DNA from 2 places in the Kitasatospora sp. SC0581 genome. Region 1 is predicted to be linked to the other one. Evidence: riboswitches for the same ligand, from Rfam matches in the RefSeq annotation. Region 1 holds a riboswitch; the other holds the start of a gene.
What was found. Region 1 has a riboswitch for cobalamin ahead of ACLWS4_RS16500 (ribonucleoside-diphosphate reductase subunit alpha). Riboswitches for the same ligand answer to the same signal wherever they lie in the genome.

Region 1 (7,297 bases):
CGATCGGCTGGGACCCGGGCACCAGCCCCCGGCGCCGGTGGATCGCCCGCGGGCTGCTGGGCGCCGTCCTCACCGTCCAGGCCGCCCTCTCGCTGCGCCTGCTGGCCGCCGCGCACCCCGACGAGGCCGCCGCCATGGTCGCCGGCCGCCAGCAGCTGGCCCACCTGCTGCACGGCACCCCGGTCACCACCGACCTGGTCGACCGGGTGCACGGCTCGCCCTGGCTCTACCCGCCGCTGGCCGGCGCCGCCGCCGACGCCAACGGCATCTGGGGCACCCGGCTGCTCAGCCTCGGTTTCGCGCTGCTCACCACGGTCCTGCTGTACTCGCTGACCCGGCGGCTGTTCAACGAGCGGGTCGCCATCTGCGCCATCGCCGGGTACGCCGTCCTCCAGTCCACCGTCGTGGTCGGCTTCTACGCCGCGCCCGAGTCCCTCGCCGTCCTGCTGGTCGCCCTCGCGGCCTGGACCACGGTGTTCACCGCCGGCCGCCATCCGGCCCTGGCCCTGCTCGCCGCCCCGCCCACGGCGCTGGCCTGCGCCACGGCCTACTCCGCGGCCTTCGCCGTCCCCGCCCTGGTGGCCCTCGCCTTCGCCTGCGCCCGGCCGTACCACCGGGTGGGCCCGGCCGCCCTGCGCTCACTGCTGACGGCCCTCGGCACCCTCGTCCTGCTGCTCCCGTACGGCACCCTCGGCAAGGTCGCCGGGTGGTCGCCCTCGCGCGGCAACGCCCCCGGCTCGGCCGGCTCGGTCCTGCTCGGCACGCTCCAGTGGGCCGGCCTGTTCACCGTCCTCGCGGTGGCCGGCACCATCGCCTACGCGCGCCGCGAACAGATGCCCGAGCACGACGCGCCGGAGAAGGAGCCCCTCCCCACCACCCGGGGCCGGCGCGCCCTGCTCGGGGCCGTCCTGACCGCCACCGCCCTGCTGGTCCCCGCCGCCCACCTGTGGACCGGCACCTCCGGCGCGCTGTTCCGCCACCTCGGCTACGGCATGCTGCTGGCCGCCCCGCTCGCCGGGGTCGGCCTGACCCGGCTGGTCGGCGCCCACTTCCGCCACCCCCAGCTCGGCATCCTGGTCTGGGTCGCCCTGCTCGCCCTCGGCCTGGAACAGTCCGCACTGCGCTACCAGAACGGGCCCGACTCCGGCCGCCTGCTGGCCGTCCTGCGGGTCCACACGGAGCCCCAGGGCCGCTACCTCACCGAGGTCGACGGACTCGCCGAGTACTACCTCGGCGGCGTCTCCAAGCCCGAGCAGTGGGTCTCCGCGCGCGCCGGCACCGACTACCGCGACGGGGCCGGGGTCGAGCACCACGGCGACGACGGCAGCGTCGCCGCGATCCGGGACGGCTGGTTCACCATGGTCGTCCTCGACAGCACCGCGCCGAGGGCCACCGACCGGGCCCTGAGCGAGGCCCTGGGCGCCGCCGGACACTACCGGCTGGTCGCCCAATTCACCTCGCCGACCGGCGATTCGAGCACGTACAAGGTCTATCTGAAGCACTGACCGGCCGCCCGGCCCACGCACATCCGCGACACGACAGGCACAACATATGGTGCCGCCGCAGTCCGGCGGCACAACATGTATGCTCGCTTCTGCTGTCGATGCAGGGGAACCCGGTGCGAATCCGGGACTGCCCCGCAGCGGTGAGCGGGCGGCTCCAGCAGCCGCACCCCGCGAGTCCGAGTACCTGCCGACGGCGTGCGCCACGGCCCTCCCGCAGAGGCCGCGCCGGCACCAGCAGTACCCCTCCGGGCCTCGCGGGCGGGCCGGGGAGTCACCTCGCGCGACGCTTTTTGCGTTCGCGCCGTGCTCCCCTGCCCAGATCGGCCCGGTGGCCCCCCGAGCACCGCCGCCGATCGCCGCCAGGAGAGAGCGCCTTGACCACCGCTGCCTCAGCCACCCTGCCCGCCCAGGGCTCCGGTACCGCCTTCACCGACCCGACGGTCTCCGACCCCGGGGGCGCGCTGCTGCGGCTGCTCACCGACCGCAGCACCGACCTCACCGAGGTCGACCCCGGCCATGTCGCCGCCGCCGCGCTGCGCGGCCGCCACGCCGGCTCGGACTTCGCCGAGCTGCGCGGGCTGGCCGTGGACGCCGCCGCGTCGATGATCGCCGAGGACCCCCAGTACTCGAAGCTGGCCGCCCGCCTGCTCGCGCTGGAGATCGTCGACGAGGCGAACAGCCAGGGCTCGGTGTCCTTCTCCGCCTCGATCGCCGTCGGCCACACCGAGGGCCTGATCGGCGACACCACCGCGGACTTCGTCGCCAAGCACGCCGCCGCCCTGGACGCGCTGATCGACACCGCCGGCGACGACCGCTTCGAGTACTTCGGCCTGCGCACCGTGCAGTCCCGCTACCTGCTGCGCCACCCGATCACCCGCAAGGTGATCGAGACCCCGCAGCACTTCCTGCTCCGCGTCGCCTGCGGCCTGGCGGTCGGCGACTCCGAGCAGTCGGTGCGCGAGGTGGCCGAGCTGTACGGCCTGATGAGCCGCCTGGAGTACCTGACCTCCTCGCCGACGCTGTTCAACTCCGGCACCCGGCACCCGCAGATGTCGAGCTGCTACCTGCTCGACTCGCCGCTGGACAACCTGGACTCGATCTACAACCGCTACGCGCAGATCGCCCGCCTGTCCAAGCACGCCGGCGGCATCGGCCTGTCCTACTCGCGCATCCGCTCGCGCGGCAGCCTGATCCGCGGCACCAACGGCAAGTCCAACGGCATCGTGCCGTTCCTGCGCACCCTCGACTCCTCGGTCGCCGCCGTCAACCAGGGCGGCCGCCGCAAGGGCGCGGCCTGCGTCTACCTGGAGACCTGGCACGCCGACATCGAGGAGTTCCTGGAGCTCCGCGACAACACCGGCGAAGAGGCCCGCCGCACCCACAACCTCAACCTGGCGCACTGGATCCCGGACGAGTTCATGCGCCGGGTCAACGCCAACCAGGACTGGTCGCTGTTCTCCCCGGCCGACGTGCCGGAGCTGGTCGACCTGTGGGGCGCCGACTTCGACGAGGCCTACCGCAAGGCCGAGCTGGCCGGCAAGGCCGTCCGCACCATCCCGGCGCAGACCCTGTACGCCCGCATGATGCGCACCCTGGCGCAGACCGGCAACGGCTGGATGACCTTCAAGGACGCCTCCAACCGCGCCGCCAACCAGACCGCCCTGCCGGGCCGCACCGTGCACTCCTCCAACCTGTGCACGGAGATCCTGGAGGTCACGGACGACTCCGAGACCGCCGTCTGCAACCTCGGCTCGGTCAACCTCGGCGCCCACGTGGCCCCCGGTGCCACCGTCGACGACCTGCTCGGCGCCATGGACTGGGAGCGCCTCGACGCCACCGTCCGCACGGCCGTGACGTTCCTCGACCGCGTGGTGGACATCAACTTCTACCCGACCACCGAGGCCGGCACCTCCAACTCCCGCTGGCGGCCGGTCGGCCTCGGCGTGATGGGCCTCCAGGACGTCTTCTTCAAGCTGCGGATCGACTTCGACTCCGCCGAGGCCGCCCGCCTGTCCACGCTGATCGCCGAGCGCATCATGCTCACCGCGTACGAGCGCTCCGCCGACCTGGCCGAGCAGCTCGGCCGCCACGAGGCGTACGGCGAGACCCGTGCCGCCCGCGGCGAGCTGCACATCGACCACTTCCCGACGGCCGCCCCGCAGTGGGCCGACCGCTGGACGGCGCTGCGCGCCCGGATCGCCGAGACCGGCCTGCGCAACTCGCTGCTGCTGGCCATCGCGCCGACCGCGACCATCGCGTCCATCGCCGGCGTGTACGAGTGCATCGAGCCGCAGGTGTCCAACCTGTTCAAGCGCGAGACGCTGTCCGGCGAGTTCCTCCAGGTCAACCCGTACCTGGTGCGCGAGCTCAAGGAGCTCGGCGTCTGGGACCAGCAGACCCGCGACGCCCTGCGCGACGCCAACGGCTCCGTCCAGGACCTGAACTGGCTGCCCGCCGGGGTCCGTTCGCTGTACCGGACGGCCTGGGAGCTGCCGCAGCGCGCGCTGATCGACCTGGCCGCGGCCCGCATGCCGTACCTGGACCAGAGCCAGTCCCTGAACCTGTTCATGGCGGCGCCGACCATCGGCAAGCTCAGCTCGATGTACGCCTACGCGTGGAAGGTCGGTCTGAAGACCACCTACTACCTGCGTTCGCGCCCGGCCACCCGCATCGCCCAGGCCGCGTCCGGCACCGCCCGTGCCGCCGCGCCGGCGCCGGTGCCCGTGAACACCCCCTCCCTCACCCCGGAGCAGGAAGCCGCCATCGCCTGCTCCCTGGAGAACCCCGAGTCCTGCGAGGCCTGCCAGTGACCACCCCCGAAGACCGCAAGATGCTGCTCGACCCCGGCTTCGAGCTGACCCTGCGCCCGATGCGCTACCCGTCGTTCTACGACCGGTACCGGGACGCGATCAAGAACACCTGGACCGTCGAGGAGGTGGACCTGCACTCCGACGTCGCCGACCTGGCGAAGCTCAGCGAGGGCGAGCGCCACCTCATCGGCCGGCTGGTCGCGTTCTTCGCGACGGGCGACTCGATCGTCTCCAACAACGTGGTGCTGAGCCTCTACAAGCACATCAACTCGCCCGAGGCGCGCCTGTACCTCTCGCGGCAGCTGTTCGAAGAGGCCGTGCACGTCCAGTTCTACCTGACGCTGCTGGACACCTACCTGCCCGACCCGGAGGACCGCAACGCGGCCTTCGCCGCGGTGGAGAACATCCCCTCCATCCGCCAGAAGGCGCAGTTCTGCTTCAAGTACATGAACGCGGTCGACCACATCGACTCGCTGCAGACCAAGGAGGACCGCCGCGCGTTCCTCCTGAACCTGATCTGCTTCGCGGCTTGCGTGGAGGGCCTGTTCTTCTACGGCGCCTTCGCCTACGTGTACTGGTTCCGTTCGCGCGGCCTGCTGCACGGCCTGGCCACGGGCACCAACTGGGTGTTCCGCGACGAGTCCATGCACATGGACTTCGCGATGTCGGTGGTCGACACCGTCCGCGAGGAGGAGCCCGACCTCTTCGACGACGAGATGGCCAAGCAGGTCACGGAGATGCTGGAGGAGGCCGTCGAGGCCGAGCTCCAGTTCGCCCAGGACCTGTGCGGTGACGGCCTGCCCGGCATGAACACCGCCTCGATGCGCGAGTACCTGCAGGCCGTGGCGGACCAGCGCCTGGCCCGCCTGGGCCTGCCGATCCGCTACGGGTCGACGAACCCGTTCGGCTTCATGGAGCTCCAGAACGTCCAGGAGCTGACCAACTTCTTCGAGCGCCGCGTCTCGGCGTACCAGGTCGCCGTCGAGGGCTCCGTCGCCTTCGACGACGACTTCTAGGAAGCACACGCAACACCAGAGGTGCCCCGCACGGCTCGGCCGTGCGGGGCACCTCTGTCGTTGCGCGCCGTCACCCGGCGTCGCCGTTCCCGGCCCGTCGGCGGCCGGCGGTGAGGTCGGCGTCGGCGGCGGCGAGGATGCGGCCGAAGGTGTGGGCGATGAGGGGCTTGGCCAGGGCCCGGGTCAGGGCCGCGCCGAAGGGCAGTCGGACCTGGAAGGTGGTCGTCCACGCGACCTCCGTCCCGCCGGGGACCTCGATGAAGGTCATCCGGCCGAGTTCGTGCCGGGACGGCGGCAGGCTGCGCTCGACGGTGTAGTCGAAGCCGTACGGCCGGTTGTACGCGGTGACCCGCTCGCGGAACCAGCCGATCGCCCAGGTGTGCACCCGCACCGCCCCCACGCCGTACGGCGCACCGGCGCCCGGCCGGGCCAGGCGGGCCCGGAGGATGAGCGGGGAGCGGGTGTAGTTGGTGGTGGTGGCGCACCAGTCGAACACGTCCTCGATCGGTGCGGCGATGACGCGTCGGACGGTCAAGGTCTCCATGGTCATGTCCCCTCTCTCGGTCGGCGGCGGCGCGGACTGCGGCCACCGCGCCCGACAGATGGACCGGGGAGCCGTCGGAAACGTGACACCGGGGCCGCCGCCCCGTCCCGGAGCGCCTCCGACCATGCCCTGAAACTATCGAATCTGCTACGGTCGTACATATGACGAAAGATACCGGCGCCCAGTCCGCCGTGACCGAGCTCCGGATGCCCCTCGACACCAAGGTGGTCATCTGGGCCTTCTGCGGCGCGGTCGGCGCCGGCCTCGGCTTCGCCGTCCCGTGGCTCCTCCAGTTCGCCGCCCGGCACCCGATCCCCTACGCGGACACCGTGCGCTTCCTGGGCTCGTTCACCTCCCCGGCCATGGTGATCGGCCGACCGGTGGCGCTCGCCGCCGTCGGGCTCGTGGTCGGGATGTTCGTCACCTACCACGCCGCCACGCTGCGCATCTCGGACGAGAGCATCACCGTCGTCGAGGGCGACGACAGCCGGGTGATCGCCCGGGACCAGGTCGGCGGCGTCTTCCGCCACGGCGGCAAGGTGCGGATCGAGTCACCGGTCGGCCGGGTCCTCTTCGACGACGACGTCGAGGGCAGGAAGGCGGCCATCGCCTCGGCCTTCCGCCGCCACGGCTACCCCTGGGAAGGCGCCTGAGGCCCCGCGTGCCGGATGTGGCACATTGACCGGACGGCCCCAGCCCCGGGCCCCGTGATCGAGAACCGAGGTCTCCCGTGTCCGCAGACAACGCCGCGCCGTACCGACCCGCGCCGCGCACGGTCGTCGAGGCCTGCTTCGACCCGCAGGGCACCGCCCCGCTCGACTACGTCTACGACGTCGCCGCGGCGGCCGGCCTGGCGGACCAGCCGGTACGGCTGGCCGTACGGCGGCTGGAGGCGGCGGGCGTCCTGCGGCAGGAGGGGCGGGGCCGCAAGGGCCGGCTCGTCCTGACCGACGCGGGCCGGCTCCGCTCGGACCTGGACGTCCGGTTCGTCGCGCTCGCCTACGCCCAGGACGCCGGGCGCGCCCCCTGGGACGGGCTCTGGCGCCTCTACACCTTCTCCGTCCCCGAGCGGCACCGGGCGGAACGCGACGCCCTGCGCACCGCGCTGACCCGGCTCGGCGCCGCCCCGCTCGCGCCCGGCGCCTACGTCAGCCCGCACGACCTGCTCGACGAACTCGCCGCCGAGGCCTCGGCGGCGACCGTCGACGCCTACCTGGTCACGGCGGAGGCCACCCGCCTGACCGGCCGGGGCTTCACCGGCCCCGCCGCCACCGCCGAGCAGCTCTGGCCCGCGGCCGGGACGGTCGAGGCCTACCGGCCCCTCGCCGAGGCGCTGGCCGAGGAACCCCTCGGCCCCGACCGCGGCTCCGTCGAACTCGTCGCCACCGCGCTGCGCCTGGCCGAGGCCTTCACCCACGCCCT
Region 2 (7,297 bases), on a different contig from region 1:
CCGCCCTCGCCGGAGGCGCCGAGCACGCGCAGCGCGTTCTCCTCGCCGACCTTCCACTTGGCGGACTTCACGAACTGGAACACCCCGACCGGCCAGCCCTGGTTCCAGGCCCGCAGCGCCATGCCGAACGCGGCCGTGGACTTGCCCTTGCCGGGGCCGGTGTGCACGGCGGTGATCGGCAGCGTGCGGCGCTGACGAGTCGTCAGGCCGTCGTCGGGGACGCTCTCGGGGACTCCCTTGGGCATGTCGGCTCAGGCCGCCTTTCGCATCGAAGTGGTCGAACGGTTCGCGGAGCGGTCCGCGGCGCGGTTCTCGCGGACGAGCGAGGCCACGCCCTCGGCGCGCAGCTCGTCCAGGCTGACGGCGGCACCGCCGAGCAGCCCGGCCAGGGTGCGGGCCAGGCCCAGGCGGACCGGGCCGGACTCGCAGTCCAGCACCACGCTGGCCGTGCCCTGCGCCGCGAACAGCGCGGCCGCGCGGCGCGACTGGGCGAGCGCGTCCCGCCCGCCGGTGGCCCGGCCGTCGGTCACCACGACCAGCAGCGGGCGCCGGCTCGGGTCGCGCAGCCGCTCCACCCGCAGCACCTCGTGGGCGCGCAGCAGGCCGGCGGCCAGCGGGGTCCGCCCGCCGGTGGGCAGCGACTCCAGCCGGGCCGCGCCGACCTCCACCGAGGAGGTGGGCGGCAGTGCCAGCTCGGCGCCCGAGCCCCGGAAGGTGATCATGCCGATCTTGTCGCGGCGCTGGTAGGCGTCCATCAGCAGCGACAGCACCGCGCCCTTGACGGCGGTCATCCGCTGCCGGGCGGCCATCGAGCCGGAGGCGTCCACCACGAACAGCACCAGGTTGGACTCCCGTCCCTGGCGCACCTGTTCGCGGAAGTCGTCCTTGTGCACCACCAGTGCCCGCCCGCTGCGCCCGCGCGCGGCCTGGTGCGGCGCGGCGGCCTGGAGGGTCGCGGTCAGGTGCAGCCGGGCGAGCGCGCCCTGCGGGCGGCGGGCGCGGATGGTGTGCCCGCCGGTGGTCTCGGCGGGGGAGCGGCGGCCCTGGGCGCCGTGCCCGGTGCCCTTCACGGTGAACAGCCGCGTCCGGTACGGGTCGCCGGCCGCGACCGGCGCCGACTCCCGCGCGGGGGCCGGGTGTTGGGCCGGTACGGGCGGCTGTGCGGGTGCCTCGGGGCCATCGGAGGCGGGGTCCTCGGGGGAGGGCGCCTCGGGCGCCTCGGGCGCCTCGGGGCCGCCGTCGGACGGCTCGGGCGCGCCGCCGCCGTCGGGGCCGCCCCCGTCCGGGCCGCCCTCCGGCCCGTCTCCGTCGTCGCTGCCGCCACCGTCGCCGTCCGGGCCGGGCCCGTCGTCCTCGGGCTCCGGCTCCTCCTGCTGGGCGTGCTCCTCCAGGGTCCGGTCCAGCTGCTCCTCGTCCAGCCCGGGCGCGTCGAAGGGGTTGCGGCGGCGGCGGTGCGGCAGGGCCAGCTGGGCGGCCTTGCGGACGTCCTCCTCCAGCACCTCGGTGCGCCCGTCCCAGGCGGCCAGCGCGACGGCGGTGCGGGCCATCACGATGTCCGCCCGCAGGCCGTCCACCTCGAACGCGGCGCACACGGCGGTGATCTGACGCAGCGCCACATCGGTCAGCTCGACCTTGGGCAGCAACTCCCGTGCCGCGGTGATGCGTTCGGCGAGCGCCCGCTCCTCCTCGGCGAACCGCGCGGCGAAGCCGGCCGGGTCCGCGTCGTACCCGAGCCGGCGGCGGACCACCTCGGCGCGCTCGGCCGGGTCCCGGGTGGCGGCGATCTCGACGGTCAGGCCGAACCGGTCGAGCAGCTGCGGCCGCAGCTCGCCCTCCTCCGGGTTCATGGTGCCGACCAGCAGGAACCGGGCCGCGTGCCGCACCGACACGCCCTCGCGCTCGACGTACGAGCGGCCCATCGCGGCGGCGTCCAGCAGCAGGTCCACCACGTGGTCCTGGAGCAGGTTCACCTCGTCGATGTAGAGCACGCCGCGGTGCGCCCGGGCGAGCAGTCCGGGCTCGTAGGCCTTGACGCCCTCGGCCAGCGCCCGCTCCAGGTCGAGCGAGCCGACGATCCGGTCCTCGGCCACGCCGACCGGCAACTCCACCAGCTGGGAGGGCCGTTCGGAGGAGGACGGGGAGTCGTGCGGCCCGTCCGGGCACTGCGGGTCGGGCGCGGCCGGGTCGCAGGCGAAGCGGCAGTCGTCCACGGTGGCGATGGACGGCAGCAGGCCGGCCAGCGCGCGCACCATGGTCGACTTCGCGGTGCCCTTCTCGCCGCGCACCAGCACGCCGCCCACGGCCGGGGAGACCGCGTTCAGCAGCAGTCCGAGCCGCAGGTCGGCCATGCCGACGATCGCGGTGAACGGATAGCGGACGTCACTCATGCCGTACCCCAGTCCTGTCGTGCCTGACTCTGTGATCGTGCCCGGCCCTGCCGCCCCGCCCGGTTCGGCGGTCCTGCCCAGCCCTGTGCCCGTGTCCGGCTCATGCGTCACTCCCAGGGGCCCCGGGCGGGAGGAACGGCAGCGATCCGGCCGCCGGCACCCCGCCCTCGATCAGCTTCCACAGCGCGTCGGTGTCCGCGTGCTCCTCGATCAGGTCGCCCAGCCGGTCCAGCCGGGCCTCGCGCGCCGCGGCGAAGGAGGTGTCCGGCGCCGGGACGAACGCCCGGCCGGACAACTCGGCGACCTCGCGCAGGAGTTCGCGGCGGAACCCGTCGTTCTCCAGCGCGCCGTGCCAGGTGGTGCCCCAGACCGGGCCGACCCGGCAGCCGTCCAGGAAGGGACTGCCCCCCTCCACGGTCACCACCCCGTGGTGGATCTCGTAGCCCTCGACCCGCTGCCCGAACGCCTCGCCGACCGGCCGCGCCAGCACCTTCTCGACGCCGAACCGCACCCGCGTCGGCAGCAGCCCGAGACCGTCGACGGCGCCCGCCTTCGACTCGACCTCGTCCACGATCGAGTGCGCCAGCATCTGGTAGCCGCCGCAGACCCCGAGGACCGGCAGTCCGGCTGCCACCCGCGCCTTCAGGGCCGGCTCCAGGCCGCGCTCGCGCAGCCAGGCGAGGTCCGCGACGGTGGCCCGGGTGCCGGGCAGCACCACCAGGTCGGCGTCGGCCAGCTCCTCCGGCCTGGTCGCCCAGCGGACCAGCACGCCCGGCTCCTGCGCGAGCGCGTCCATGTCGGTGAAGTTGGACAGCCGGGGGAAGCGCACCACGGCCACCCGCAGCACGTCCGCGCCGAGCGGCCCGGGCCCGTCCGCCCGGTCCGCCACGGTGGACAGGTCCAGCGAGTCCTCGGCGTCCAGCCAGAGCCCGGGCAGCATCGGCAGCGTGCCCAGCACCGGACGGCCGGTCAGCTCGTGCAGCATCTCCAGCCCGGGCGCCAGCAGCCGCGCGTCGCCGCGGAACTTGTTGACGAACCAGCCCGCCACGTGCCGCTGGTCCTCCGCCGACAGCAGCGCCAGCGTCCCGTACATCGCCGCGAAGACCCCGCCGCGGTCGATGTCCCCGACCACCACCACCGGCAGGGCGGCGGCCGTGGCCAGGCCCATGTTGGCGATGTCGCGGTCGCGCAGGTTGATCTCGGCGGGCGATCCCGCGCCCTCGCAGACCACCACGTCGTAGCGGCCGCGCAGGTCGGCCAGGCACTCCAGGGCGCGCTCCAGCAGGACGGGCTTGCGCTCGCGGTAGTCCAGCGCGCCGACCTCGGCCACCGGCCGGCCGAGCAGCACCACCTGGCTGCGGCCGTCCGCGCCCGGCTTGAGCAGCACCGGGTTCATCGCCGCCTCCGGCTCCACCCGGGCGGCCTGCGCCTGCATCGCCTGGGCGCGGCCGATCTCGGCGCCGTCGGCGGTGACGAAGGAGTTGAGCGACATGTTCTGCGCCTTGAACGGCGCGACCCGTACGCCCTGGCGGGCGAGCCACCGGCAGATCCCGGCCGTCACCACGCTCTTGCCCGCGTCCGAGGTCGTCCCCGCGACCAGCAGTGCGTTGCTCATGCCCGTCCCCTCTTCTTCAGCAGTGCCCGCAGCAGGACGTGCCCCGCGACCGTCGTACCCAGCGCCAGTGCGCCCACCCGCCGGGAGAGCGCGCAGGCCCGCTCGATGTCGTCCACCGTCACCGGCCGCAGCTCCGCGCCCAGGACGGGCCGGTGCTCCACCCGCTCGCCGTACCGCAGCGTGCCGCCCAGTCGGACGCCCACCGCGCCGGCGAACGCCGATTCGGCCTGGCCCGCGTTCGGGCTCGGGTGCGCGGAGCCGTCGCGCCGCCAGACCCGCCAGGCGGTCCGGGGCTCGGGGGCGGCGGCCACCGTCAGCAGGGCCGTCAGCCGGGCACCCGGCCAGCCCGCCACGTCGTCCAGCCGGGCCGAGGCCCAGCCGAACCGGGCGTAGCGGGGCGAGCGGTGGCCGACCATGGCGTCCAGGGTGTTCACGGCGCGGAAGGCCAGCAGGCCGGGGGTGCCGGCCAGGGCGCCCCAGGTCAGCGCGTTCACCACGGCGTCGGCGGTGTTCTCGGCCACCGACTCGACCACCGCCCGGGCGATCTGCTGCCCGTCCAGCGCGCTCGGGTCCCGCCCGCACAGGTGCGGCAGCCGCTCCCGGGCGGCGGCGAGGTCGCCGGCGGCCAGCGAGCGGCCGATGGTGCGGGCCTCCCGGGTCAGCGAGGTGCCGCCGAGCACCGTCCAGGTCGCGGCCGCCGCCAGCGCCGCCCGGCCCAGCGGGCGCCGGCCCACCGTACGGTCCAGGGCGACCGCGCCCGCCGCGACCGCGCCCACGCACAGCGCGGTGTACCCGGCCCCGGCGGCGCGGTCGTCGCGCCACAGCCGCCGCTCCAGCCGGGTCGCGGCGCTGCCGAAGAAGGCCACCGGGTGGCCCCGGCGGGGGTCGGCGAAGCGGGCGTCGGCGGCGTAGCCCGCGGCGGCGCCGAGCGCGAACACGGCGGCGCGGGCCAGCGGGCGCGAGGCTCGGGTCAGCGGGCGCGGAGCGGGGGAAGGCGCGCGCGGGGTCATCGGCCGCACGGCGGAGGGCAGCTCGGAGTCCGGCCGGGCGGGGCAGCCTGCATCGCGTGCGTGTCCTCACTCAGGGTCCGCGCCCTGGATCGACGTGACGGCGGCGAGAGTCTCCTGGCTTCCGGGTCGAACGCACCCCCGGAGCCTTCCAGCGGCCGTCGACGGCCCGCCGTGGCGATGTTCCGAGCGTGCTCCCCGGTGACAGTGGCGGGACCGCGCCGGACTTCCACCGGCTTCCTCTCCATGCCTCCGTTTGGCCCCAGGATCCCATCACGGGCCCGAACCGGGAGTCAACCGAGGTCACGGAGGGGTTGGTCACACGGGGACGCCGCTGACGCCCGGTCGGATCGCCCGGCGCGGCCCCGCCCCGACCCCCGCCACCGGCACCCCCTGAGTACCGCCCTGAGCACCGCCCTGAGCACCCCGGGAGCGCCCGCCGGGTGACCCGGACGGCCCAGCCCGGTGGCCGGTCGGGCGGAGCGCCGGTGAACTGGGGCTCGAACACCGTCCGGTCCGTGAAGAACGTCCGTGAACAACGTCCGTGAACAACGTCCGTGAACAACAGAGCGGGGAGCGAGATGCGTTGGGGAACCGCCGCCGTCGTGGCGGCCGCCGCGGTGGGGGCCGCCGTGCTGGTGGTCGGCCGCCGGGCCTCCGAGCGGATGGTCCGTCCGGTGACCGCCGTCCAGGAGTCCGGGCCGGTCCAGGTCCGCGCCCTCGCCGCCGGCCGGGTCACCTTCACCCGCGGCCCCGCGAGCCTGCGCCCCGGCCGCTGGGCGGTGGAGTGGGCGGACGGCGGGCACGCGGTCGTCGAGGAGGTGCTGCACGCCGACGAACAGGGCGTCACCCGCCGACTGGTCCGCGCCGACCGGGGCACCCTCGTCCCCGGCACCGAGGTCCGCTTCACCCCGCGGGTCCACCTCGGCGACCCCACCGAGGCGCTCGGCCTGGCCTTCGCCGACACCACCGCCGACGGCGAGCTCGGCGCCCTCCCCGCCTGGCGGCTCGACGGCAAGCGCGGCACCTGGGTGATCCTGGTGCACGGCCCCGGCGACGACCGCCGGCAGACCCTCCCGGTGCTCCCCGTCCTCGACCGGCTCGGCCTGCCCGCCCTCGCCGTCACCTACCGCGGCGACCGGGGCGCCCCCGCCTCCCCGGACGGGCTCAGCCACTTCGGCGAGACCGAGTGGCGCGACATCGAGGCGGCGGTACGGCTGGCGCTCGACAGCGGCGCGGGCAAGGTGATCCTGTACGGCTGGTCCGTCGGCGCGACCATCGTGCTGCAGACCGTGGCCCGCTCCGCCTGGTCGCACGCCGTCCGCGGCCTGATCCTCGACTCGCCCGTGCTCGACCTGCCCGCCTCCGCCCGCCGGGACGCCGCCCGGGCCGGCTTCCAGGGCGTCGCCGCCGAGCTCGGCGCCCTCGCCGCCGAGGGCCGCACCGGGGTCGACCTCGCCGACTTCGGCCGCATCGCCGACGGCACCGACCTGCGGGTGCCGACCCTCCTCCTGCACAGCCCCGAGGACAGGATCGCGCCCTTCGGCGCCGCCGAGAAGCTGGCCGCCGCCCGCCGCGACGTGGTGAGCCTCCAGCCCTTCCCCGGCGCCGACCACGCCACCCTCTGGAACACCGCCCCCGACCGCTACACCGAACTCCTCCGCCGCTGGCTCACCCCGCTGCTCTAGGGCCTGTCTTCGGACTCCCGTCGTTCGCCCCGCAGAGGCGAGTCCGAAGACCGGCCCTGGCCCCTCAACCACCCCCCCTGTGCGCGAGGGCGTTTTCGGCTGGTCCCCGCCGCTTTTCCCGGTGCGATTCCCCCCGTCCGAGAATGAACGTTCCTCCCATTCCTCCGGGCCCGCGTGAAAAGTCGGCCCGGCCGACTTCCGGTGCGGCTCGATCCCGATCACCGCGCCCGCCATCCGTCCGGATTCGGGCTGGACAGTCCCGCCGGGCGTCGCCGGGCCGAAACGCCCCCGTACGGGCCCCTCGGCTGTCAGGAGCAATATTTGGCCCGGCCCCTTACCCCCCACCCGTACGCACGGTGACCGCCCGAGCATTCCCGGCAACCGGCCCGCCCCCTGTGGCATGGGCAGGTCACACGTTTCCGGCCAGGCGGTTTGCCGTTGTTGCCCGATCTTGCGGAGGTGCCACCGGCGGTCGCCCGGTCGTACGGACAACCGGATGTGACAGAAGGCCGGTACAAGGGGAAGACTGCTCGACGTGACGTCTCGGAACCCGCGCGACCGTGATGCCCCGCTCCCGCCGACGATCGGTACCGGTGCGAC

Region 2: another riboswitch for cobalamin. It lies ahead of ACLWS4_RS13805 (cobalamin biosynthesis protein); the one in region 1 lies ahead of ACLWS4_RS16500 (ribonucleoside-diphosphate reductase subunit alpha).

Annotation. Positions count from the first base shown of each region.
Region 1 is NZ_JBLRWA010000008.1:271,798-279,094, forward strand. It holds gene ACLWS4_RS16495 (glycosyltransferase family 39 protein) at 1-1,505, shown strand, start outside; cobalamin riboswitch at 1,578-1,712, shown strand; gene ACLWS4_RS16500 (ribonucleoside-diphosphate reductase subunit alpha) at 1,904-4,315, shown strand; gene ACLWS4_RS16505 (ribonucleotide-diphosphate reductase subunit beta) at 4,336-5,331, shown strand; gene ACLWS4_RS16510 (SRPBCC family protein) at 5,402-5,875, opposite strand; gene ACLWS4_RS16515 (hypothetical protein) at 6,037-6,528, shown strand; gene ACLWS4_RS16520 (transcriptional regulator) at 6,606-7,297, shown strand, end outside.
Region 2 is NZ_JBLRWA010000006.1:283,745-291,041, forward strand. It holds gene cobO (cob(I)yrinic acid a,c-diamide adenosyltransferase) at 1-245, opposite strand, end outside; gene ACLWS4_RS13795 (putative cobaltochelatase) at 252-2,387, opposite strand; gene ACLWS4_RS13800 (cobyric acid synthase) at 2,488-4,002, opposite strand; gene ACLWS4_RS13805 (cobalamin biosynthesis protein) at 3,999-5,012, opposite strand; cobalamin riboswitch at 5,120-5,253, opposite strand; gene ACLWS4_RS13810 (alpha/beta hydrolase family protein) at 5,591-6,697, shown strand.